DNA from 3 places in the Pseudoalteromonas spongiae UST010723-006 genome. Region 1 is predicted to be linked to each of the others. Evidence: predicted binding sites of a transcription regulator. Region 1 holds the regulator's gene; each other region holds the start of a gene.
The links. The regulator LexA, encoded in region 1, represses DNA repair genes until DNA is damaged. The targets are predictions, from matches to a motif close to TACTGTATNNNNATACAGTA.
Positions count from the first base shown of each region.

Region 2: the regulator LexA is predicted to act here: its motif matches at 5,573-5,592, upstream of dinB (DNA polymerase IV).
Region 3: the regulator LexA is predicted to act here: its motif matches at 5,238-5,257, upstream of ruvC (crossover junction endodeoxyribonuclease RuvC).

Region 1 is NZ_CP011039.1:2,946,079-2,954,360, forward strand. It holds gene PSPO_RS13550 (SURF1 family protein) at 1-507, opposite strand, end outside; gene PSPO_RS13555 (DUF2909 domain-containing protein) at 528-746, shown strand; gene PSPO_RS13560 (cytochrome c oxidase subunit 3) at 760-1,638, opposite strand; gene PSPO_RS13565 (cytochrome c oxidase assembly protein) at 1,622-2,197, opposite strand; gene ctaD (cytochrome c oxidase subunit I) at 2,197-3,771, opposite strand; gene coxB (cytochrome c oxidase subunit II) at 3,771-4,901, opposite strand; gene lexA (transcriptional repressor LexA) at 5,240-5,857, opposite strand; gene plsB (glycerol-3-phosphate 1-O-acyltransferase PlsB) at 6,086-8,282, shown strand, end outside.
Region 2 is NZ_CP011039.1:2,309,875-2,318,156, reverse strand. It holds gene PSPO_RS10755 (FAD:protein FMN transferase) at 84-1,106, shown strand; gene nqrM ((Na+)-NQR maturation NqrM) at 1,279-1,491, shown strand; gene PSPO_RS10745 (M56 family metallopeptidase) at 1,529-3,499, opposite strand; gene PSPO_RS10740 (BlaI/MecI/CopY family transcriptional regulator) at 3,509-3,895, opposite strand; gene PSPO_RS10735 (LytR/AlgR family response regulator transcription factor) at 3,950-4,702, opposite strand; gene PSPO_RS10730 (DUF3192 domain-containing protein) at 4,845-5,210, opposite strand; gene dinB (DNA polymerase IV) at 5,603-6,658, shown strand; gene PSPO_RS10720 (M17 family metallopeptidase) at 6,749-8,275, shown strand.
Region 3 is NZ_CP011039.1:1,143,211-1,151,492, reverse strand. It holds gene tolB (Tol-Pal system beta propeller repeat protein TolB) at 1-192, opposite strand, end outside; gene tolA (cell envelope integrity protein TolA) at 201-1,088, opposite strand; gene tolR (protein TolR) at 1,091-1,516, opposite strand; gene tolQ (protein TolQ) at 1,516-2,202, opposite strand; gene ruvB (Holliday junction branch migration DNA helicase RuvB) at 3,043-4,050, opposite strand; gene ruvA (Holliday junction branch migration protein RuvA) at 4,052-4,669, opposite strand; gene ruvC (crossover junction endodeoxyribonuclease RuvC) at 4,666-5,190, opposite strand; gene PSPO_RS05415 (DUF418 domain-containing protein) at 5,296-6,387, opposite strand; gene PSPO_RS05410 (methyl-accepting chemotaxis protein) at 6,797-8,282, shown strand, end outside.

The sequences.
Region 1 (8,282 bases):
AATGTATTGCAACCGTTGTCCTTGGCGTAATTCAAGATCATTTGATACCAAGTTGAAGCTGGTAAAGTTACCAACCTTTAATAATGCGGTGAGTTTTAGTTGCTGCGGCAAGCTTACTTCTGGTAATTGCTCTCGATTTAACGAGCCCGCAAACCAACCAAGATTTACCAGCCACCAGCGTGAAGAGTTTTTTGGTTTCACGGCAACGATCAAGTCGTAACCAAAACTGCCATCAACCACTTGATTATCAAGCCACCAAAACTGCGAAGAGACTTCGCCGGATAGCGATACTTTAAGTCCCGTTGCAAGCCAATCGCTTGGTAAACTAGCGAGCTGATACCAAGGAATAACCCCTTGTTGGCTAAGCTGTTCTAGTTTTTTAATAATCGTTATTTTTTGCTGTGATCTTTGATACTGCCACACAGCTAAACTCGTGCATATTAATGCGACAGTTGTTGTACACACTAGCAGAGTGATGCTTTTTGCACTATTCTGGATTAACCGCATATAGCAAACTCCCTAAACTTATGTTGATAAAATTAATTATCGTATTCTTATTGTTTTACATCGTTTTTAGTTTGTTTAAAGCACTGTTTTGTATGCTTAAAAGCGACGCTGCTGCAAACTCTATGTCCCATTATTTAGGGCGCCGAGTGTTATTTTCTGCAATTGTTCTGATGATTATTTTGCTGGCAATGCTGTTTGGCATCATCACACCAAACAGCAATCCTTATACTGTTGGTTAGTGGTTATTGACCTTTAAAGTACGTAAACAAAGACAAACAAACACAACCATACAACGTCAACAAAATGCCAATACCAAGCTGCAGCTTGGAAAGCAAAGTGCTTTTCTTCACTAAAGTGCCCTTTTAAAATTCGTATAAATACGACAAGTAAAATGAGCGTGCCTAACGTGACATGCATGCCGTGAAAGCCAGTTAGCAAAAAGAACGTATTGCCATATATACCTGAGTCCAGTGTTAAACCTAGATCTTGATATGCATGAACGTACTCCTCACCCTGTAGCGCTAAAAATATCGCCCCTAAAGCAATAGTAAAACCAAGCATTACCTTTAACTGCGTGCGTTTTCCATGCTCAATTGCGGTGTGTGCAAAATGCAAAGTCACCGATGAGGTTAAAAGAATAATCGTGTTGATAAGTGGTAAACCTTGCCAACCCATTACTTGCGTTTCTGTACCACCGGGCGTACTGACTAAAGGCCACACAGCTTCAAATGATGGCCATAGCACTTCGTTTGTCATCGCGTTATTGCTATCACCACCGAGCCACGGTACAGCAAATGTACGGGCATAAAATAGCGCTCCAAAAAATGCCATAAAAAACATCACTTCAGAGAAAATAAACCACGCCATACCCTGTTTAAACGAGCGGTCCATTTGCGATGAATAAAGTCCACCTTGAGACTCATCAATCACATTTTTAAACCAACCAAACAGCATATAAAGTAAAACCGCAATGCCTAAGATTAAAATGTGAAAACCAAAACCACCTTGCTGTTTAGCAGTTTGCATTACCGCTAAGCCAGCTCCAATGGCAATTAAGAACAGAGCAACAGCACCCACAATCGGCCATTGGCTTTGCTCAGGTACATAATATTTTTCATATTGAGTTTTCATTGACTAACTCTCCATCGCGCTTGCTATTGCTTGCAACTTTACCTTCAACATCTGCTGTAATATCGTAAATGGTGTACGACAAGGTCACTTCATGAATATCATTTGGCAAGGTTTCGTCGAGGTAAAAGAGCAATGGCAAATCCGCTGAACCTTTGCTTGTCAGCGGCTGTTGATTAAAACAAAAGCAAGACACTTTATGTAAATATTTAGCCGCCCGACCTGGTGCTACTGACGGTACGGCTTGCATTATCTTGTTGCTACTCGAAAGGTTTTGCGCAATAAACTCTATGCGCTCCATTTCACCCGGGCTAACGTCAACACTGTAGCGTTTAGCTTTGACTTTAAACGGTGCGCCAGCTTGCGCGTGTGTGATAAATGTAACGCGTACACTGCGCGATTCATCACTTTGCGCACTCACTTGGGCCTGCTCCATATTAGGTTTTCCATTCAACCCTGTGATATCACAGAACACGTCATAAAGTGGCACCAGCGCAAAGGCAAACGCAAACATTAATAAACTGGTTAAGATTAGCTTTTTGAGTAGCTTAACGTTATTCATTACTTCACTTCCGGCGGCTCAGAGAACGTATGATAAGGTGCAGGCGATGCAACTTCCCACTCCAACCCTTCAGCCCCATCCCACACTTTGGCAGGTACTTTTTCGCCACCCTTTGCACACTTATAAACAACGGCAACAAAAAGTAATTGAGATAAACCAAAGGCAAAGCCACCAACACTGATCAATGCATTAAAATCAGCAAACTGCAGTGCATAGTCAGGAATACGTCTCGGCATACCGGCTAAGCCCACAAAATGCATTGGGAAGAACAGAATGTTTACGCTAATTAGCGATAACCAGAAATGGGTTTTAGCAAGACCAATGTGATACATGTTGCCTGTCCACTTTGGTAACCAATAATAAGCTCCTGCCATTATCGAGAATACAGCCCCCGTTACTAACACATAGTGGAAGTGAGCAACCACAAAGTAAGTATCGTGATACTGAAAATCTACCGGTGTTATTGCTAACATCAATCCAGAGAAACCACCTAAGGTGAATAACACAATAAACGCAATGGAAAACAGCATCGGCACTTCAAAGCTAATCGAGCCACGCCACATTGTCGCTACCCAATTAAAAACTTTTACCCCCGTAGGCACAGATATCAGCATGGTGCTATACATAAAGAACAACTCCCCCGCCAATGGCATGCCAGTGGTAAACATGTGGTGCGCCCATACAATAAACGACAAAAACGCGATTGATGCTGTGGCATACACCATTGAGGCATAGCCAAACAGTTTCTTACGTGAAAACGCTGGAATAATCGTCGAGATAACACCAAACGCCGGTAAAATCATGATGTAAACTTCAGGGTGTCCGAAGAACCAGAAAATATGCTGGAACATTACAGGGTCGCCGCCGCCTGCCGCGTTAAAGAAATCTGTGCCAAAGTATTTATCAGTTAGCACCATAGTCACCGCCCCAGCAAGTACCGGCATCACCGCAATTAATAAAAATGCAGTAATTAACCACGTCCATACAAACAGCGGTAATTTCATATACGTCATGCCAGGTGCGCGCATATTCACTATGGTTACAATTACATTGATTGCCCCCATAATTGAACTAATGCCCATAATATGCACAGCGAAGACGAATAGTGCCGTATTATCATTGCTGTATGTGGTTGATAGTGGGGCATAGAACGTCCAACCAAAAGCTGGGCCGCCGCCTTCCATAAATAACGACATAAGCAGAATGAAAAACGCAAATGGTAAAATCCAAAAACTCCAGTTATTCATGCGCGGTAGTGCCATATCTGGCGCACCAATCATCATAGGGATCATCCAGTTTGCCAAGCCAGTAAACGCAGGCATAACTGCACCGAAAACCATGATTAGGCCATGAACTGTAGTCATTTGGTTAAAAAAGTGTGGCTCTACAAATTGTAAGCCTGGTTGAAATAATTCGGCACGAATAACCAGTGCCATTGCGCCACCCGTTAAAAACATTAACAGAGCGAATAGCAGATATAGCGTACCGATATCTTTATGGTTAGTCGTAAATAGCCAACGTTTTAAACCCGTTGGCGCATGATGGTGGTGATGAGATTCAGCTAGTGTTGTCATTATTGTGCTTCTCCCACAGATTCTTGAATATCACTTGGTTGCACTGAATCGCCAGTGTTGTTACCCCAAGCATTTCGCTCATAGGTCACTACTGCCGCTAATTCTTTTAGTGACAACATTTTGCTATAGCCTTGCATTGCTGTTGCTGGCTTGCCATGAACCACAATATCGATATGTGCTTTAACATCGCCAAGTGCTATTGGGCTATCTTTTAGCGCTGGGAACACACCTGGCAATCCCATCCCAGTAGGTTGGTGACACGCAGCACAATTAGCCATATACACTTGTTCTCCTAGCGTCATTAGCTCATCTTGAGATAGTGTAAGATCAAGTGACGCTTTTTCTGCAGCCGCTGCTTGCGCTTTTTCAAGCTGCGCATTTGCCAACCACTGTTCAAATTCAGCAGGCTCTTTAACTTCAACAACCACTGGCATAAAGCCATGGTCTTTTCCGCATAACTCAGCACACTGACCGCGATAAATACCGGTCTCATTGACCTTAGTCCACGCTTCGTTAATAAAGCCAGGGTTCGCATCTTTTTTAACCGCGAACTCAGGTACCCACCAAGAGTGAATTACATCGTCCGAAGTCATTAAAAAGCGTACTTTTTTTCCTTTTGGAATAATAAGGGGTTTATCAACATCTAATAGGTAGGTTTCTGTTTTTTGATCTTGATTGGTGATTTGTTCACGTGGAGTCGAAAGAACAGAATAGAACGACACATCGTGGTCAAGATATTCATAATGCCACTTCCATTGTGACCCTGTGACTTTAATCGTTAGGTCAGCTTTAGTGGTGTCTTCCATGGCAATCAAGGTTTTGGTTGCAGGCACTGCCATACCAATCAAAATTACAAATGGAATTGCGGTCCACAGTATTTCAATTTTGGTACTTTCATGAAATTGAGCAGGCACTGCTCCTTTTGATTTACGGTGATGAATTATTGCCCAAAACATAATGGCAAATACTACTAATCCAATAACGCAACAGATATAAAAAATTGTCATATGGAGCTCGTAGACATCACGGCTGATGTCTGTCACCCCAACAGGTAAGTTATATTGACTCGTCCCAACTGCTAAAAAAGGAAAGCTCAATAGTAACCATAAGGATAGTTTCACTAGCCTCATGCTCGCTCCTTAGCTAATTATTATTATGTTGTTAGGAAATGGTCAGTGAAAGTTTTAGCGATTAAATCGCACGACGCACTACAGCATCACTCCATTTTCTTTATTATACTTGTTTTCTAAAAGCCGCACTTTGCTTAAAAAGAAAACAAGGTTACTACTAAGGTCTAGTAAACGATTAAATTTTACGCAAGTCAAATTTAAGATAAATTTTTTATAAATCTATAAGTTAGCGATTTTTGAAGATGTAAAAATAGAAGGGGTTATAGTAAGAAATAGGGTGTTTTAAAGCAGGGTGAGGCTAGCAAAATTACTCACTAGCCAAGGTCAACAAAAGTGTATTACATCCAGTCAGCATTTCTAATAACGCCAACCGCAAGGCCTTCGATATTAAAATGATCATGCTCTAAATCGACTTTAATTGTGTCAAAATCGTCATTTTCTGCATGTAATAGTACTTGTTTGCCTGCTTTTTCAAAACGCTTTACCGTTACATCTTCATCAACACGGGCTACAACCACTTGACCATTATTCGCCACTGGCGTGCGATGAACAGCAAGTAAGTCACCATCCATAATGCCGATATCCTTCATACTCTCACCACGTACACGCAGTAGGAAATCTGCACATGGGTTAAATAGGTTTGGATCCACTTGATAATGGCTTTCAATGTGCTCATTAGCCAAAATAGGTGAACCTGCGGCAACTTGACCAATTAATGGTAAACCAAGTTGCTCGGGTTCATCTTCTTCCACTAAACGAATACCACGGCTAGCGCCTGGCACCATTTCAATTACGCCTTTCTTGGCTAATGCTTTTAAATGCTCTTCTGCAGCGTTTGCACTTTTAAAACCGAGTGTCGATGCGATTTCTGCGCGCGTTGGCGGCATGCCAGTATCTTTAATAAATACTTTAACAAGTTCTAAGATTTGTGCCTGACGTTTTGTTAATGGTCTCATTCACTGGTTTTCCATACAGTACAGATAACTGTGAGTATATACAGTTATTCTTATTTCGCAACTTTTAATTATTTGATAATTAGCACTATGCTTAGTTACAGACGATAATTGCTGCAAATCAAAAATCATCGCAGTAAATTGCTTTATTTTTCCTCTGGCACGACCAGTTATTTAATCTTTTAGAGTTAACTGGTATGCTAGCGCCCCTTTTGTTTTTAGGTTGGTGTTATGAAGTTGGTTGGCTCTATGATTCAGTGGTTTGCAAACGGTATGAACAAGCTTTTAGTACGTTCGAAAATAGTGCCTGAACACCCTTTAGACAACCTCGCAATAGATAAGAACAAGCCGACCGTTTACATCACATTGTTAAATTCTTTTTCTGATTCAGCCGCGTTGCGCAGCACCTGTAAAAAACTCGGCTTACCAGACCCTCAGGTCACTCAGCAAATTGGTGATAAACAAGTTCCAAGGTACATTCCAATTCATCATCGCTCGCCACTGTTTGGTAAAGCCAAAAAAGACAGCCCAGCGCTCGAAATTAGCGAAGAAATATTTGCAGCATTAAAACAATCTGACGTTACCGATTTACAAGTTATTCCGGTCACCATTTTATGGGGACGCAATCCAGGTAAAGAAAAGCCAGGCCTTGGCACTATTTTATCCAGTTCTCTTACACCAAGTTGGTTACGTAAAGTATTTGTCGTGTTACTATCTGGCCGCGACAACTTAATTCGTTTTAGTCGTCCATTAGAACTATCGCAGCTTACCAGTAAGCAACAAAGTGATGATTTACCGCATAAACTCATTCGTGTTGCCCGCGTCCACTTTAAACGTCAGAAGCTCGCTGCGCTTGGCCCTAAACTGCCATCTCGCGATCAGCTGTATCAAGGTCTTTTAGCATCAAGCACTGTCAAAGCCGCAATTGAAGATGAAGCAAAAAGTAAAAACATCTCAATTGTAGAAGCACGACAAAATGCCATAAAACTCGTTGATGAAATTGCTGCCAACTATAACGAATCAATGATCGGTGTTTCTGAGCGCATTCTTACTTGGCTGTGGACCAAGCTATACAACGGTATTGAAGTAAATAACCCGGAACGGATTCAAGAGCTGACCGACAAAGGCCACGAAATCATCTATATGCCGTGCCATCGTAGCCATATGGATTACTTATTACTTACTTACGTTATTTACCATCAAGGTTTTGTACCACCGCATATTGCAGCAGGTATAAATTTAAGTTTTTGGCCTGCAGGCCCAATATTTAGACGCTGTGGCGCCTTTTTCTTACGCCGCTCGTTCAAAGGCAACAAGCTTTATTCCGCAGTGTTCCGTGAATACTTAAGCCAGTTATTTATAAAAGGCTACGCTGTTAAGTTTTATACCGAAGGCGGCCGCAGCCGAACTGGCCGTTTGCTTCCACCTAAAACCGGTATGTTAGCGATGACATTACAATCAATTTTGCGCGGTATCGATCGTCCAATTTCAATCGTGCCTGTATATATTGGTTACGAACATGTAATGGAAGTAAACACTTACCTTGGTGAACTTGCTGGACAAAAAAAGAAAAATGAGTCAGTACTGGGCGTATTCAAAACTCTACGTAAGCTCAAGAATTACGGCAAAGGTAATGTAAACTTTGGCGAACCAATCAACATTAATCAATACCTTACCCAGCACCAGTCAGATTGGCGCGACAGCATTGCTGCAAATGAAAAGCCTAATTGGCTAACGCCAATGGTTGGCAAACTTGCTGATTCAGTTATGGTCAACATCAACAATGCGGCTGCGATCAATGCCGTTACTTTAATGTCATCTATTTTGTTAAACACCGAAAAACAGGCGATGACGCGTAACGAGCTCATTGCTTGTATGACAAACTACCTGAGATTGCTTGAATTAGCGCCGTACAGCAAAGATGTCAGTGTGCCAAACAAAAGCGCAGAAGAGCTGCTTGAACACGCACTCACGTTAGATAAATTTGAAGTGATTACGCAAGGGCGAGTTGAAGTAATCCGTATTCAAGACACGCAAAAAGTATTACTGAACTATTACCGCAATAACGTACTGCATTTATTCGCAGTACCAAGTCTAATTAGCTCAATCTTAATTAGCCAAAAACACATTTCTCGCGACCAGCTAATCAAGCAAGTTAACGCGTTATATCCGCTCTTTAAACAGGAGTGGTTTATGCAACCGTATTGCGAAACGTATCTAAATGACTCACTTGAAGCCTTGAGCGGTATTGGGTTATTAACCGTTGAAAACGATGCGATTTCAGTTAATCCTAGCAGCAAATCTCTAGCTCAGCTTAACTTGTTAGCACGCTTTATCCAGTGCACATTAATTCGCTATGCCAGCGTACTTAAATTAATTCTGGCAAGTGACAGCATTTCGCGCGACCAGCTTGAAACGCAAAGCCAAG
Region 2 (8,282 bases), 640 kb from region 1:
AGATAAATTTTTACGATACAATTCAGGCTCCTAAATCGACTATAATGATTTAGGAGCCTTTTTTATTACAAGATAATAAGTTTATGAAACGAATATACTATTTTGCTTTTTTTCTGATTCTACTGACTTTAGTTGGCTGTGAACAAGCGGCTAAAGAGACCAAGATGCAAGAGGTGTTGTTGCAAGGCAAGACTATGGGAACCACCTTTACAATTAAGGTATTTGTGCCAGAGCAAAGAGTGCAGGAACTGAGTTTATTCAGTGATGTAACAAGCCTATTGAAAGACGTAAACCAATCAATGTCTACGTATATTCCTGACTCTGAAATCAACCAATTTAACCGTTTAGCTGCGAATCAAAACTTTCCCATTTCTGAAGATTTCCGCCGCGTTACCGCTGAGTCAATTCGTTTAGGCTTAAGTACAAAGACGCTTGATGTGACTATGGGTCCTTTAATCGATTTATGGGGTTTTGGGCCTGATAACCGTCCTGAAAGCATTCCAAGTGATGAGGAGATTGCTGAAATAAAGCAACATATGGGTGTTGATAAGCTTAAGCTATCAGAGCATGGCCTGACGAAAACAGTTGAAGGGTTAGAGATAAGTTATTCGGCAACAGCGAAAGGCTTTGGTATTGACAAAGTAGCAGAGTATTTAGATTCATTGTCGCTAACCAATTATATGGTTGAAATTGGCGGTGAAATTCGTACTTCTGGCCACAAGCCAAATAACGTGCCTTGGGTGCTAGCGATTGAACAACCAGATAGTGAACCTGGTACACGTGAATTTCATAAGTTAATTCGTGTAAATGACATCGCTATGGCGACTTCAGGTGACTATCGTATATTTTATGATGTGGATGGCGTACATTACTCCCACCTTATACACCCTGAAACGGGCAAGCCGGTGCGCCAAGATTTAGTGTCAGTAACAGTACTACATGCCTCGGCGATGACAGCGGACGGTTTAGCAACTGCATTAACTATAATGGGTACTGAGCAAGCGAAACAATATGCAGAGCAACATAATCTGGCAGTATACTTAATTAGTAAAACACCAGAAGGTTTAGAAACCTACGCCAGCAACGCGTTTCAGCCGTACCTTTAAGTTATTTATTTGCTTTACGGAACAACTAGGTGTTTTGAGTTGCTCTATTTGCATATTTGCGAGTGAGATGGTTTTGAATTTTGGCTTGCTTTGGGTCAAGTATTAGCCAATTCAATATTACATTTTTTGTCTTGAGCGCGTATAATTGCGACACTTTTTTAAGGGGCCAACTATGTCTATATTTTTTCTTACTTTTGGATTACTCGTTATTATTGCACTAGCAATGGCTGTGGGCGTAATTGTACAAAAGAAATCAATGGCGAGTAGCTGTGGTGGCTTAGGTGCGATGGGCATAGATAAAGTATGTGACTGCGACGACCCATGTGAAGCACGTAAACAGCGTTTGGCAAAAGAACGTCGCTGGAATAAAGATCGCATCATTTAATCATTATAAAAAAGGCCATCAATTGATGGCCTTTTGCTTATCTATATCTGTTAGCAATTCTGCTGCCTGTAACAGGTCGTAGGTATTGGCCTGGGTCACTAAAACCGAAGATTTTACTCATCTTAGTTGAAACCTTTTTATTGCCCTTCATTGCAGGCTCAAAACGCCACTCTTTAAGTGCGCGTGCAATGGAGCGCTTGAAACGGCTATTTACATTATCCTTGTACTCTATATCTCTAACATGACCTTGCTCATCAATAGTAAATGTTACGGCAACATCCACATGATTTTGTCGTGATGATGGCATTCTTGGGTGTTCAGGAATAACTGAATGAATGAGCTTAGCACTAGTAAATTTTGGCTCTAATTCCACTTTTGTTTTTTCGGGCTGTTTTTTTAGTACTGGCGCAGTAGTTAACTTTTCCGCGTGTTCGGTTTTTGCTACCGATGGTGTTTTAACAGGTTGGTTTGATTTAGCCGCTAATTGATTGCTTTTGCGCTTGCTAATTTGCTGAGTTTTTACTTTCGTTGATTTAGCAGCCTTATCTGCTTGAACTTTTGCAACCACCGCTGACTTCGCTTTTTGCTCCGCCTGTTTACTTGCTATTTTTTGCTGTTTAGCAGTCTCTTTTCCCTTTTTTTCAGTAACGCTTGTTTTGCTTGAGTTACGCGTTTTTGCGCGCGATATTGGCTTTGTAATTAGTTTAGGCTTTGGCTTTAAGTCGCTCACAGTTTTTACAATCTGAGCATGAGCTTTCTCAGTTGATTTAGCTGTAGCAGTAGTGTTAATCGGCGATTTTTCTTGAGCGTTTTCTTTTACTTTAGCAACTGCTGTTTCAAGCGGGTTACTGGTTTGTTGTTCTTTGTTGGTTTTCTGATTTTTATTGTTTTGCTGAGCAATAGGTTGCTGAGGCTTTTTATTTTCTGCAACCTTTGCGTCCAGCACCATAACGTGTTGCTGGTTAGCAGGTAGAACTGGCGCCGGCTCGGTCTGTGTCATTGCAATAACTTTAGAGGCGGTAAATATGCTTGGAATAACGAATGCCGCAGCGAGTGCGGCGAGCCATTGGTTCCCATAGCGTGGCGCACAGCTGTGCTGACCTACGGCGCGATGGATACGTGATGACAAGTCACCACCTGTTGCTGCCATTGCAAGCTCAGGAATGTTGTGCCTAAGCACTTCTGCTTCGGCTAATGCTCTGGCATATACTAACTGGTTGCCACAGTGGTGGATTGCTAAATCATCACAGCAATATTCACGTTCTTGTCGAATTTGTTTAGAAATCCACTTAACTGCTGGGTGGAAGAATAATACTAACTCAACAAATGTTTGTATTAGGTTGACTAAATAATCATAACGTTTGATATGTGCAAGCTCGTGTGCCATTAGCATTTCTAGTTGAGCGATTGATAACCCGCTTGCCAAATTTGCAGGCAGCAACACCACGGGCTTTATCCAGCCAATTGCCATAGGCACGTGTGCTGTTAATGATATAACCAAGCGGGCGCGTTTAGTTACAAAAAGACGCTCTTTAAGTTGGTTGAAAATTAACTCTAGCTTGTCTGATGGCTGCACAATATTGGTTGTTGTAAGCTTATGTACTTGCAGCATTTGTAAAGTAAGGCGCATGCTTAACACAATAATGCCAGTCATCCATAGCACGGCAACTAGCGGCGTATAATCAGCTAACTGAATCTGATGCGCAGTGTTAGATATACCTGAAGGCGCCATTGATGACGCAATAACGTCATTTATTGCAAGTGTGCTTACATTAATTACTTCGTCAGGTTGCGACAGAATATAAAACGTAATGGTTGGCGCAATAACACAAAGCAGTAAACAGAATAATGAGAAAATATAACGGAATTGGCTGTGCTTATTGCTGGTAAGTTTATTTACACAAAAAAGTAGGCCTGCAATAACTAAGCCTTGCCATAAAAAATGTAATAGAGTGAGAGAAATAAAATAGAGAGTATTACTTTCTAATAATGAGGGCAGTATATCCATAACGTGTGCTTACTTATTATTATTTTCGAGAGAATCTAACAGAGTACGAATTTCATTAATTTCTTTAGCACTGGTTTTTTCATCGCCAAGTGCGCGCATCACCAGATCAAAACGTGATCCACCAAAAGCTTTGTTAACAATGTCTGACAGTAAAGATGATTGGGTGTGTTCCACAGAATATGCCGCGCTGTAGACATGCGCACGAGTTGATTCATCACGTGTAACAAGACCTTTTTCGTGCATGATTTGTAGCATTTTAAGCACAGTGGTGTAGCCGATTTTTTGGCTTTCACTGATATGTTCATGCAAAGTGCGAACAGTGGCGGGCTGAATACGCCACAGCACATTAAGAATGTTGAGTTCTGCACTTGTTGGTACGCGTTTATTCTTATTCATAATTACGTCGCTTTTCGTAGATTGTTATTTACTCTACGAGATAGAGTTTATTTGTCAACCAATTAATCCTTGCATGTTTTGCTTGTAACGTCGGGATAAATTGAGATTGGCTCCGTCTTTTAAGGTAACAATATAGTCGCCGTTATCGGTAGGACGAATTTCGCGTATTGCTTGTTTTTTGATGATCGCAGAGCGATGAATGCGAATAAAGCCAAATGGCGATAGCTGCTGTTCCATTGAAGATAATGTTTGGCGATGTAAAATCGTTCGCTCATCTTGGCTGAGGTGCAATTCAACGTAGTTTCCAGCGCCGCCAACCCAAGATATTTCATCTGGTGTTAAAAACTTTATTCTACCAGCGTCTTTTAAAACGATTTGCTGGTCATCTAATTGGTTAGACGAAAATCGTTGCACCAGTGAGCTCATCAACTCAAATTGCTGTTTCTCAGGCGCGAGCATTTTGGCTAGTTTATCTAATGTTTTGCCTAAACGAGAATTGACCATAGGCTCTAAAATAAAATCAAATAAATCACATTCAAATGCCTTAGCTGCATCAACGCGATTACTAGATAATAATATGATTTCAGTTGAGTCTGCCAATGATTGAAGAGTAGGCCAATCATGTTCTTGAATAAGCTCATTTTGTACAAAAAGTACTTTGGCACTGGTTTTTTTACAGGCTGTTATTAATTTGGCAAAGCAAGATTCAACAGTTGTTAGCTCAAAAAGTGAGTTATCGATTTGTTGTGACAGAATGTCTGAGAATGCTGGGTCGTTGTGACCGACGACTAGATTGTATCTATCCATTTTATCCACCTAATTACGATGCCTTTCGTAATTAATATTACGAAACTTGTCGTAATAGTCAACGAATAAATGTAATTGGATGTAAATAGATTGATTTAAAAGGGTTTTAAAAAAAGGGCGAAACATTTCGCCCTTACACATATTAATTCTTTAACTGCTCAAGAGCGTGCTCGCCCCAGCCTGTTAGTTGATTATTTTTAAACACAAGCGGCGTACATTCGTCTTTTGTTGTTTTACCGTCAGAGTGAATAGAGTTTGTTGCATAGTAAAGAACACGATATTCCGTGTCGTTTTGTTTTACTAGCTCAGAAAAGTTTGGCGTGCCAAGTTTATTGATTACGTGTTGATACTCTTTTCCAATTTCCATATTGGCAATCGCTTTGCGGTTTTTTTCATGGGTTCTTTCCCAGCTAGATGAATAGTCTGATTTGCCTTCGCCGCCTACTGCGACAACACAGCCTGTTAAAAGTGGCAATGTGAGAGCTGAAGCTAAAACTAAGTATTTCATAGAAGATCCTTGAATGATATTTCAAATATTATAATTTTCTAGTTATTAGCAGAAATAATGCCAAAAAATTAAATCTCTATTTATCAATTAGTTATTGATTTTACTGTTTCTGGTTTTGGTGATATTTACGAAATGTTAGCGACTTTGGCTAATTGCCATCGCTGCGTACTCGTTCCCATGTAAGGTGCTTTAATCGTCGCTTACTGTGCCCAAATAAATGTTTACAAAACTTCAATGTGCTACTTGTGCTGTTATCTGCATTCATTTTCTTATCAATAAAATGAATGCAGATAAAGACATCTTAAAACTTAATATGCTGCAAAATAAAAACTTGCTGAATCAAATAAGTTTGATACATAATAAACTGTATATATAAACAGTGTTTTGTGATTTTGAAAAAATTTATACATATTGATATGGATTGTTTTTATGCAGCAGTCGAAATGCGAGACAATCCAGAGTTGAGAGATAAGCCAATCGCAATTGGCGGTAAACACCGTCGTGGTGTGTTGGCAACGGCAAACTATATTGCGCGTCAATATGGAGTGCGCTCAGCCATGTCTAACTATAAAGCGTTGCAACTGTGTCCAGAATTACTGATTGTTCCCGGAAGAATGGCTGTATACAAAGAAGTGTCTAATCAAATTAGAGAGATTTTCGCCAAATACACAGATCTGATTGAACCGCTTTCTTTAGATGAAGCCTATTTAGATGTAACCGATTGCACACAGCACTCAGGCAGTGCAACACTTATCGCTAATGCGATTCGCGATGAGATTTTTGAAACAACAGGATTAACGGCATCGGCGGGAATCGCACCCATTAAATTTGTGGCGAAAATAGCCAGTGATGAAAACAAACCAAATGGTTATTGTTTGATCCCTCCTCATCGGGTGCAAGGGTTTTTGAAAGCGCTTAACCTTAAAAAAATTCCCGGTGTAGGCAAAGTAACCTTAGAGAAATTGAATGCATCAGGTTTGTTTGTTGGTGAAGATGTATTAAACCTTGGTTTAAATCAAATGCAGGTGAAGTTTGGTACCTGGGGTGCAGAGTTATTTAAAAAGTGTAATGGTGAGGTGATTGGCAAGATAAATACATCACGTATTAGAAAGTCACTTTCAGTTGAGCATACCTACGAATATGATAAGACATCGCTAGAACAATGCTTACAAGAGCTGCCAAAATTAAAAGATGAGCTTGATACAAGGCTACAAAGTAAAGGGTTGTTAAACAAAGTATCTAAGCTTTCGGTAAAAGTTAAGTTTAACGATTTTGTTACAACAACCGCGGATTACAGCTGCACGCATTTAGATGATGATATTTTTACTCGTTTAATTGAAAAAGCCTACTTACGAGGCGGAAATAAAGGCGTGAGATTACTCGGTTTAGGTGTTGGCTTGTCTGAAAATAGCTACGAACAAGAGCAGCTTGCAATGTTTGAATCTTGATTTTTATAAATTTGCCCTCATATTTAAGCCATCTTTTCTAAACTTACGCGACAACATTGCGCGTATTTATTCGTTCAGTAAGGTTCAAAAATGACTTCACCAAAGGCCCTGCAAGCGGCATCAATTTCAGATTTACCTCAATATGTTGATAGTTTAATTATTATCTCGCCAGACTTGGCATTACTCCCAAATGATTTTCGCGATAGTGTAATGGCTACTGCGCAATTCGATAAGCGCATAGGTCAAAAAGCATTATTGTTGGTGAATGACAATGCACCCGGAAAACGATTAGTGATTGCACCAACAGGCCCTTTAGAGCGTGACTATGACGATGTGCGTCGTTATTTCGATGCGGCAAAACAAGGTGTACTAGAAGCAAAACAAGCGGGTGCAACAAATCCTGCAATTTTAGTACTAGGCCAATTAGATAAGCGTTATCAGCAAGCGACAACAGTAGCGTATTTAGGTGCTTGCCAAGCATTATGGCAACCGCTAGAAGCACGTGAATTCCACGGTGCGGCAATTGAACCAATTCAATCTATTACTGTTATTGGCGAATTTGATAGCCATTATGCAAATGCTATTGCACAAGGTCAGTACGCTGCGCGCGACCTTTGCGGTACTGAGCCTGAGCGTATGGCACCTCCTAAATTTGCAGAATACTGTGAAAGCTTATTCGCTAACAGCGCAGTATCGGTAGAGGTGATTTCCGATACTCAATTTATTGATAAAAATTACCCGATGCTTAGCACTGTAGCGCGCGCATCATACGCGGTAGAGCGTCATCACCCGCGTGTTGTTAAGCTTGAATATGTGCCTGAAGGCGATATTGAACGTACGCTATTATTTGTTGGTAAAGGCCTTGTTTACGATACAGGTGGTGCAGACTTAAAAGTAGGTGGTGCAATGGCGGGCATGAGCCGTGATAAAGGTGGCGCTGCATCAGTTGCTGGCTTTATGAAGAGTATTGCAGAGCATCAACCTAAAGGGGTTAAAGTAGTAGCCTACTTAGCAGTTGTTCGTAATTCAATTGGCTCTGACTGTTTTGTACCAGATGAAATTATCACAAGCCGTGAAGGCGTGCGCGTACGTATTGGTAATACTGATGCGGAAGGGCGCTTGGCAATGGGCGATCTCTTAAGTGAAATTAAAGATGTCGCTAAGGGTGAAGTTAACCCTGTTGTATTTACCGTTGCAACATTAACAGGACACGCTGCACGAGCAATGGGCCCTTATACTGCGCTTGTTGAAAATGGTGCATCAAGAGCGCTTAACTTATCGCACAATATCGCAATGCAAGGTGACTTATGGGCTGATGGTTCTGAAGTATCGCGCGAACGCCGCGAAGACTATAGCTTTATCGCACCTAAAACGTTAGCAGACGATGTATTGTCGAGTAACAATGCGCCATCAGCAATTACCGCCCGTGGTCACCAGTTCCCAATGGCATTTTTGGCTGTGGCATCAGGCCTTGATAAGCACGGCGCAAACTCAGAGCTGCCAATTCCGTACATTCATGTTGACATTGCTGGTAGTGGTGTTGAGGGCGGCGACTGGCAACACGGCAAACCAACTGCAGCATCACTTGCAAGTATTTACGCGACATTTTGTAAATAATCTTAGA
Region 3 (8,282 bases), 1.4 Mb from region 1:
ACGTAAGTCGGCAGCAATCACGTCTGTAATATTGCTTGGCGCGATACCATTTCCGCTATATTTAAATGGCACGATACCAATCGGGCGTGCTGAATCGACACCTTCGGTAATTACAATTTCAAGAGCGGCGTTCGCTGCTGTACTCACTAATAGCACAACCAACAAAGCCCATTTTTGTAATGCGCTAATCATGTTATCCCTTAAATATCTGGTTTAATGGTTAAGTTAATATTTTTAAGTTTTTCGAAAACCGCTTTGTCTTTTGACACTGGTAATGTATCAGCTCTGCGTACCGCACGAATACTGGCTTCACACACTTGTTTATCGCCACTTAGTGCTTCAACCTGTGTTACTAAACCGTTAAACGCAAGGCGCAAGTTAAGACGACATTGCTTGCCTTTCATGCTGTCTTCCAACAATAAGTTTTGCTGGATTTTAGCGATAATAAGCGCGGTGTATTTTTCTACTTCAGAAAGTACTTGTGCTTGCTTAGCACGACTGCGCGCTGCAGCTTCCGCGGCAAGTTGCTCTTGCATCATTTTTTCAGCGAGTGCTTTTTGACGCGCAGCTTCGGCATCGGCCTTACGTTTAGCCTCCGCTTTTTTCAGTCTTTCCTCTTCTGCTTTGCGTTTTTTCGCAAGCGCTTCGGCTTTCTTCTTCGCTTCTGCCGCTTTTTTCTGTTCAGCTTGCTGCTTTTTCTTCGCTTCTCGCGCTGCGGCTTCCGCTTTTTTCTTTTCTCTTTCTTTACGCACGCGCTCTTTTTCAAGCTTGGCGATACGTCTTGCCTCTTCTTCACGCTTCTTTTTAGCGTTTGCAGCACGACGTTCTATGTCACGAATGCGTTTTGCCTCAGCGGCCTTTTTATCTGCTTCTTGCTTTTTGAGCTCGTTAATGCGCTTTTCTACAGCTTTATTATCAACCGACACGGCCTCAACGGCTTTTTGCTCTGGCTTAACGGGAGCGTTTAAGGTGACTTCCATTACTTGTGGTGTTGATGGCTGTAACCAGTTGCCAATAACAAGCGCGACAATAATGCCAATATGCAAAGCTGATGATTTTACCAGAGCAGATTTAAAGTCGTTTTTCATAATTACTGCTCAAAAGACTCCGTCATTAATCCCACCGACGGTACGCCTGCTTTTTTTAGAAAATCCATTAGCAGTAACACTTCTTGGTAAGTTACCTTGCCATCGCCTTTTAACATTACTGGGGTTTTGGGGTCTTTATCCAACGCCAATTTAACTTGAGCAGCAATATCAACTGCTTCCATTGGCGCTTCAGGATCAATACCAATACTGGCATAGTAATTACCATCAGCATCGATTGATACCACAATTGGCGGTGTTTCCGTTGCTTCAACAAGCTCCGATTGTTCCATCTGTGGTAAATCAACCTTAACACCGTGGGTGATTACGGCCGCTGTCGCCATAAAAATAATAAGCAAAACCAACATAACGTCTATATAAGGTACTACGTTGATTTCGGCGACCGGACGACGTTTTTTACGTTGGTACATTAGTTTGCTTCCACTTTTGCCACAGCTTGGCGATGAAGAATATTAGAAAACTCTTCCATAAAGTTGCCGTAAGACGATTCAACTTTTTCTACTGTGTGTGAAAAACGGTTAAACGCGATAACAGCAGGAATTGCAGCAAATAAACCCATTGCAGTTGCAATCAACGCTTCTGCGATACCAGGCGCTACCATTTGTAAAGTTGCCTGTTTTACTGAGCCAAGTGCGATAAATGCGGTCATAATCCCCCAAACCGTTCCAAACAGACCAATGTATGGGCTAATTGAACCAACCGTTGCAAGGAATGATAGGCTTGATTCTAATTTTTCCACTTCACGAGACAGCGTTACGCGCATTGCGCGGTGCGTGCCATCTAAAATAGAACCTGGTGATGCATGATTGTTTTTTGCAAGGCGTGCGTATTCTTTAAAACCAGAAGTGAACATTGCCTCTAGGCCATCAAGTTCATTACGGGCAGACAGTTCCGCATACAATTTACTTAAATCGACACCCGACCAAAATTTGTCTTCAAACTTTTTAGCATTCGTTTTTGCCGCTGTTAGCGCTTTTCGACGTTGAATGATCATAGCCCAAGAAAAAATAGACATTAATACCAAAGTCAACATCACAAGTTGCACCAAAAAGCTCGCTTTAAATATTAAGTCAATAATTGAAATTTCGGTGGCCACTGCTCACTCCTGAAATGATTGATAGTCAAGGGTTAGTTCGTTTAGTGCTTGGAAAGTTCCCTTGTTAGTATGAGATTTAGTTTAACCATACTAATACCTGCATACAATGGCTAGACACTAAGAATCGCATCAACTGAACAAAAAAAACACACAAATTAACTTTATGATACTAAATGATGATTTTATAACGCACTAAACATTCAAAAACATAACGTTTATTCACTAAATATGAATAAATACTCAAAACTTTAAATATAAGAATCACCAAAACAATAAAACTTATAGAACAAATTTTACGCTTTAATAATTTTTCCTTTAAATACAATGGTGTAATTATTAACAATTAATTAACTGATGGTTATATGCACAACCAAAAACATCATCGCATTAGTTTTTTTTATATCAAAAAATAATTTTTCTAGTTTGATGAAAACCACACTAATCCGTAATATAGCACCTGTAAACACGAGGACATGCACACACACTGTGCTAACCCTAGTTTCATATACACAGTGATTACTGATTTGTCATTGTGTAGCATTTTTTTAAATGCGTTCCCTGGATTACTTCCTTCAACTTGTTGTTTGCCCGCTCCCTAGCGGGCTTTTTTTTTGCCTAAAATTTAGAACAACTCCACTATAAATACGCTCAGATATAGATAACAAATCGACTTCTAACCCACATTTTTGCTAACTGCTATCGTTAATTGATTGGCAATAGACCGCGTTTACATAAAAGACTCTTTTACAAGTGTTACCTGTTGCAAAGCAAAAGTTACATAACAAAAAAGGCCGCTAAGCGACCTTTTTCAATAACTAATCCAAACTAACGTTACTTGTATTACGCGTCTTTTATTGGAAAGCCAAAATGTTTATAGGCAAACTCTTGGGCAATACGCCCTCTTGGCGTACGCTGAATAAATCCTTGCTGTATCAAATATGGCTCAATCACATCTTCGATTGTTTCGCGCTCTTCTCCTATTGCCGCAGCAATATTATCAAGGCCAACAGGGCCGCCCATAAACTTCTCAATAAGGCAGAGTAAATATTTGCGGTCCATATAATCAAAGCCGCTTTTATCAACATCTACCATATCAAGTGCGCTGCCAGCAACTTCAGCTGTAACCACACCATCGGCTTTAACTTCTGCATAATCCCGAACACGGCGTAATAATCGGTTGGCAATACGTGGGGTACCACGGGCACGACGCGCCACTTCAACCGCGCCTTCGTCTTCCATTTCAAGGGATAAGAAATCCGCAGAGCGACTAACGATGTGTGATAAATCTTCAACTGAATAAAACTCTAAACGCTGAACAATACCAAAACGATCTCTAAGTGGCGAAGTAAGGGAACCTGCACGGGTTGTTGCACCCACTAATGTAAACGGCGGCAAATCTAATTTAATAGAACGTGCAGCCGGTCCTTCACCTATCATAATATCAAGCTGGTAATCTTCCATTGCTGGGTAAAGAATTTCTTCAACATGTGGGCTTAAACGGTGAATTTCATCAATGAAAAGCACATCGTTTTCTTCTAAGTTGGTTAGCATAGCCGCAAGATCGCCGGCTTTTTCAAGTACCGGGCCTGATGTTGTTTTAATATTCACATTCAGCTCGTTAGCAACAATATTCGCTAACGTAGTTTTACCTAAACCCGGCGGGCCAAAAATAAGCAAGTGGTCAAGTGCTTCTTCACGAGAGCGCGCCGCTTCAATAAAAATTTCCATCTGCTCTTTTACATGGGGTTGACCACGGTAATCAGACAACAGCTTTGGACGTATCGCTCTATCGATAACGTCCTCATTTCCTTTTTTCTCGGGCTCTATTAATCTATCTGCTTCAATCATCTTACATCATTGCCTTTAACGCTTCTTTAATTAGCGCTTCGCTTGATAAGCCACTGCCTTTAATTGCTTTAACGGCTTTTTCTGCTTGATTTGCTTTATAACCGAGTGCCATTAACGCTGCTATTGCATCATCTTGTGCACACCCTTTAACGGTTGGATCTTCCTGCATTTCCAATATTGCACCATCGGTATAAGGAGTAAAGAGATCCATCCCCCAATCTTTCAGCCTGTCTTTCATTTCAAGCACTAAACGCTCAGCTGTCTTTTTACCTACACCAGGCAATTTAACAAGACTAGTTGCATCTTCATTATGTACACAGGCAACAAATTGCTCGGCAGACATACCGGATAAAATTGCCAAACCTAACTTAGGCCCTACACCATTGGCTTTTAATAATTCACGAAATAGTGCGCGTTCCGTTTTATTGTTAAAACCAAACAATAATTGTGCATCTTCTCTTACCACAAAATGGGTGTAAACAACCGCTTCTTCACCTTCTTTCGGCAAGTTGTAAAAACAGGTCATTGGCATATTCACTTCATAGCCAACACCACTCACTTCAATTAAGATTTCCGGTGGCTGTTTTTCTACTAATGTTCCGCGTAATCGCCCTATCATCGTCTTAATCGTCCTCTTACTGTTTTACTCGCTTGCCCTGAAAGCTTGATTAAATGTTGTTGTGAATGGCCATGACAAATGGCGATCGCCAACGCATCGGCGGCATCTGCTTGTGGTGTGCCTGGCAGTTTTAAAAAACTCTTTACCATATGTTGTACTTGCGATTTATCAGCACCACCTGTGCCAACAACGGCCTGCTTAACTTGCCTTGCAGAATATTCAAACACCTCAAGTGACTGAAGCGAAGCCGCTACCATGGCAGCGCCACGGGCTTGGCCAAGTTTTAAAGCAGAATCGGGATTTCGCGCCATAAATACTTGTTCTATCGCAAAGCTATCTGGCTGATATTGTTCAATTAGCTGCGTCACACCTTGAAAAATTATTTTAAGGCGCTCGGCCATTGGCTTTTCGCCCATTTTAATACAGCCGCTACCTAAGTATTCAAACTTCATACCTTGCTGTTTAATTAAACCATAGCCCGTAAAGCGAGAGCCAGGGTCGATGCCAAGTATTATTGCCAATGCGCACCTTTTGCGATGTTTTCTTGTGATAACTAATAATGACTAATAACTGTATGGATTACCAGTAATAGTTTTTAAACTGCGCACAGTTGCACAAAATTTAACTTATTTTGCGCTATATGCTTTGCGCCAAAGCCACTCTATTGGACCTGACTTGAAAAGTTTTAAATAGAAAAACGCAAATACCAGCTGAAAAACTGAGAACATTAAACACAAGTAGATATAGTCTAAACGCGTTGCACTATGCACAAATTCAGGTGAAAAGTAGCGAAAGAAGAGCGCAAAGACAATTGATTGCAAAATATAAAGCGTAAATGCCATACGTCCCGCAGGCGCAAAAATACTGTTTAATACGGTAAGCTTTTCATTTAGCTTAATAAAAACATGGCAATACATTAACGCACACACTAGTCCTGAAAATGTGGCAATGGACATAGTGAGCTCTACCAAGTGAACATAATTAACTCGCAATAGCGCATCGATGCTCGATATGGTTATCACCACCAATAAAGATGCAAGCAATTGCTTTGTTGATAAACCCGTATTGAAAAAATCGGCGCGATATAGATAAACACCAAACAGGACTATGCCTGCAGTAATCCAAATAAAACACACCCAGCTAAATACAAACATAATAATGGTAAACACAATTTGTTGAATTAATTGCTCGCCATAGCCTGATTGCCAGGTGTTAATAATTTCGAAGTATTCATCGCTATCGCGGTAGATGGGTTCGTTTGGGATTAACGCAAACAGTAATATTAATGAAAAGCCAATAGCAAAATAAGTTTTTGCTTTTTTTAAGAGCACTTCTTGGCTACTGCCTATTTCGCGATAAACAATCAACCCTGCTAGTGCGTAGTTAACCAAAATATCGCCAGAAAAAATAAACACGCTATGGATAAAGCCAAAAATAAGAAGCCAATTTAAACGCGACTTTAACAACGAAAAGGCATCGTCTTGACCATGCTTATCATACAAAATAGCTAAGCCTACACCGAACAATAAACAAAATAAGGCCCTAAAACGGCCATCAATAAAAAAGGCATTTATCACCTCAATCACATTATCGCTAAGCGGTGTAACTTGAAGCGGCACGTAACCTAATTCAAAAACGCTATGATAGTAAATATTCATAAACAGAATACCCAACACAGCAAAACCTCTCAGTACATCAAGCGTTTTAATACGTGGCATACATACAACCTACATTCGAGAAAACTAAAAACGCAGCCATAGTGAGCGTCAAGTAACTGTTGGTAAAGTTTTAAATGATAAACGGCGAGATTAAAGGATAACAATCACACACTCATAGCAATTCGTATTAAAACAATAATACGTAGTGATGTGCGAACTTCTCATATTTCCAATGGCGCGATGGAAACACCCTATGTTACCTGAACGCGGGTTAACAAACTTATTCGCCATTTGAAATCTATTAGCTTTAATAAAGGTGATTTATTCGCTCGGTTCAATTATTAGAGCAAGATAAAAAGCCGCTAATATGACATTTTTGTGGCAAGAATTAAAAACTGATCCTAGCATTATTGATAGTTAAATATCGTACTAAATTACGAGCAATTCTACTGATGAATAAGGAGTGTTCATGTCTATCAAACGATCATTTTTGTCACTATCGGCGTTAATTATTTTAGCGATGGCAGTAATGGCGAGTCTTATTTGGTATTCAACAAATCAAATGGCAGAACTCGGAAGCGAACTAGCGCTAAGTAAAGAGTTGAGCAACAACATGTTGATGTTGCGACGTCATGAAAAAGACTTTTTACTGCGTAAAAACGAAAAGTATGTTGATAAGTTTAATCAGCGCATTGTGTTAATTAAGCAAAATATCCATGCATTACACAACGCACTCGATACCATTCCATCGTTAAAGCTACAACTTAGCGATACTCACGATTTAATCGAGCAATACGAAACTCAGTTTCTTACCTTAGTGGCACTCGACAAGCGCATTGGTTTAACAAAAGATCAAGGATTGCGACAGGCATTCAATTTAGCCGAAACGCAATTAAAAGAAGCGGTGCTAACAACGGGCGACACCAATGCAATAAGCTCAATGGTACGGCTCGTACTACTTGAAAATGACTTTCAATCATCGTTAGATATTGCAGCCAAAAATCAAGCGCAAGAAAAACTAAGCACGGTCAAAACCTATCTCACTACTTATGACACCGTAAGCGCCACAGCCACCCTTGCAAACTTTGAAAATGCCGCAGCAAACCTTGCGGATGCGTTAAAACAGCGAGGTTTATCAGAAGAAGAAGGATTACGCGGTGCATTACGAGGCAGCATTCACCAAGTAGAATCAACGCTCAACCAATTAACAACGGGCATTAACGCTGAAATTTCCGACACATTGCAAGTCAGTAAAAAACAAGGCGCAATGGTGTCTGGACTTATCACAGTGGTTATTTCAATTATTTTATTGTGGCAAACCTATCGCATTATTCATCGCCTACACAGTGCCAATGAAAAAATGGCAGATATTAGCCACGGCAATGGCGATTTGACCCAACACATTGAGCTAGACGGTGAAGATGAATTGTCAGAGTTTACCGATAGCATTAACGAGTTTATTGATACCACAGCAGAAATAGTACGTGAAATTAAACATAAAGGTGAAGCCGTAGAAAAAGGCGCACACCACTCTGCCGAGTTAAGTTTACGTTCGCAAACCGCAATTGAAGATCAAAAAAATAATACGCTCGCAGTCAAACAAGCGGTGTCAGAACTGGTTAAAGCCGTTGAGCTCATTGCCCAAAGCAGTGTTGACGTAGAGGCAAGTGTAGAGCAAGCGGAACAAGATATGCGTGAAGGCACTGATGTAATGAGCCAAACACACACCAATATGGGATTGTTAAAGTCACAAGTAGAGTCCACCAGCGAGATTATGAGTGAATTAACCCTATCAAGTCGTGAAATAGAAGGGGTAACGAGCGTGATAAGTGATATCACTGAGCAAACCAACTTGCTCGCACTTAATGCCGCAATTGAAGCTGCACGTGCCGGCGAAACAGGCCGAGGATTTGCCGTTGTTGCCGATGAAGTGAGAACGCTTGCCAAACGCACAC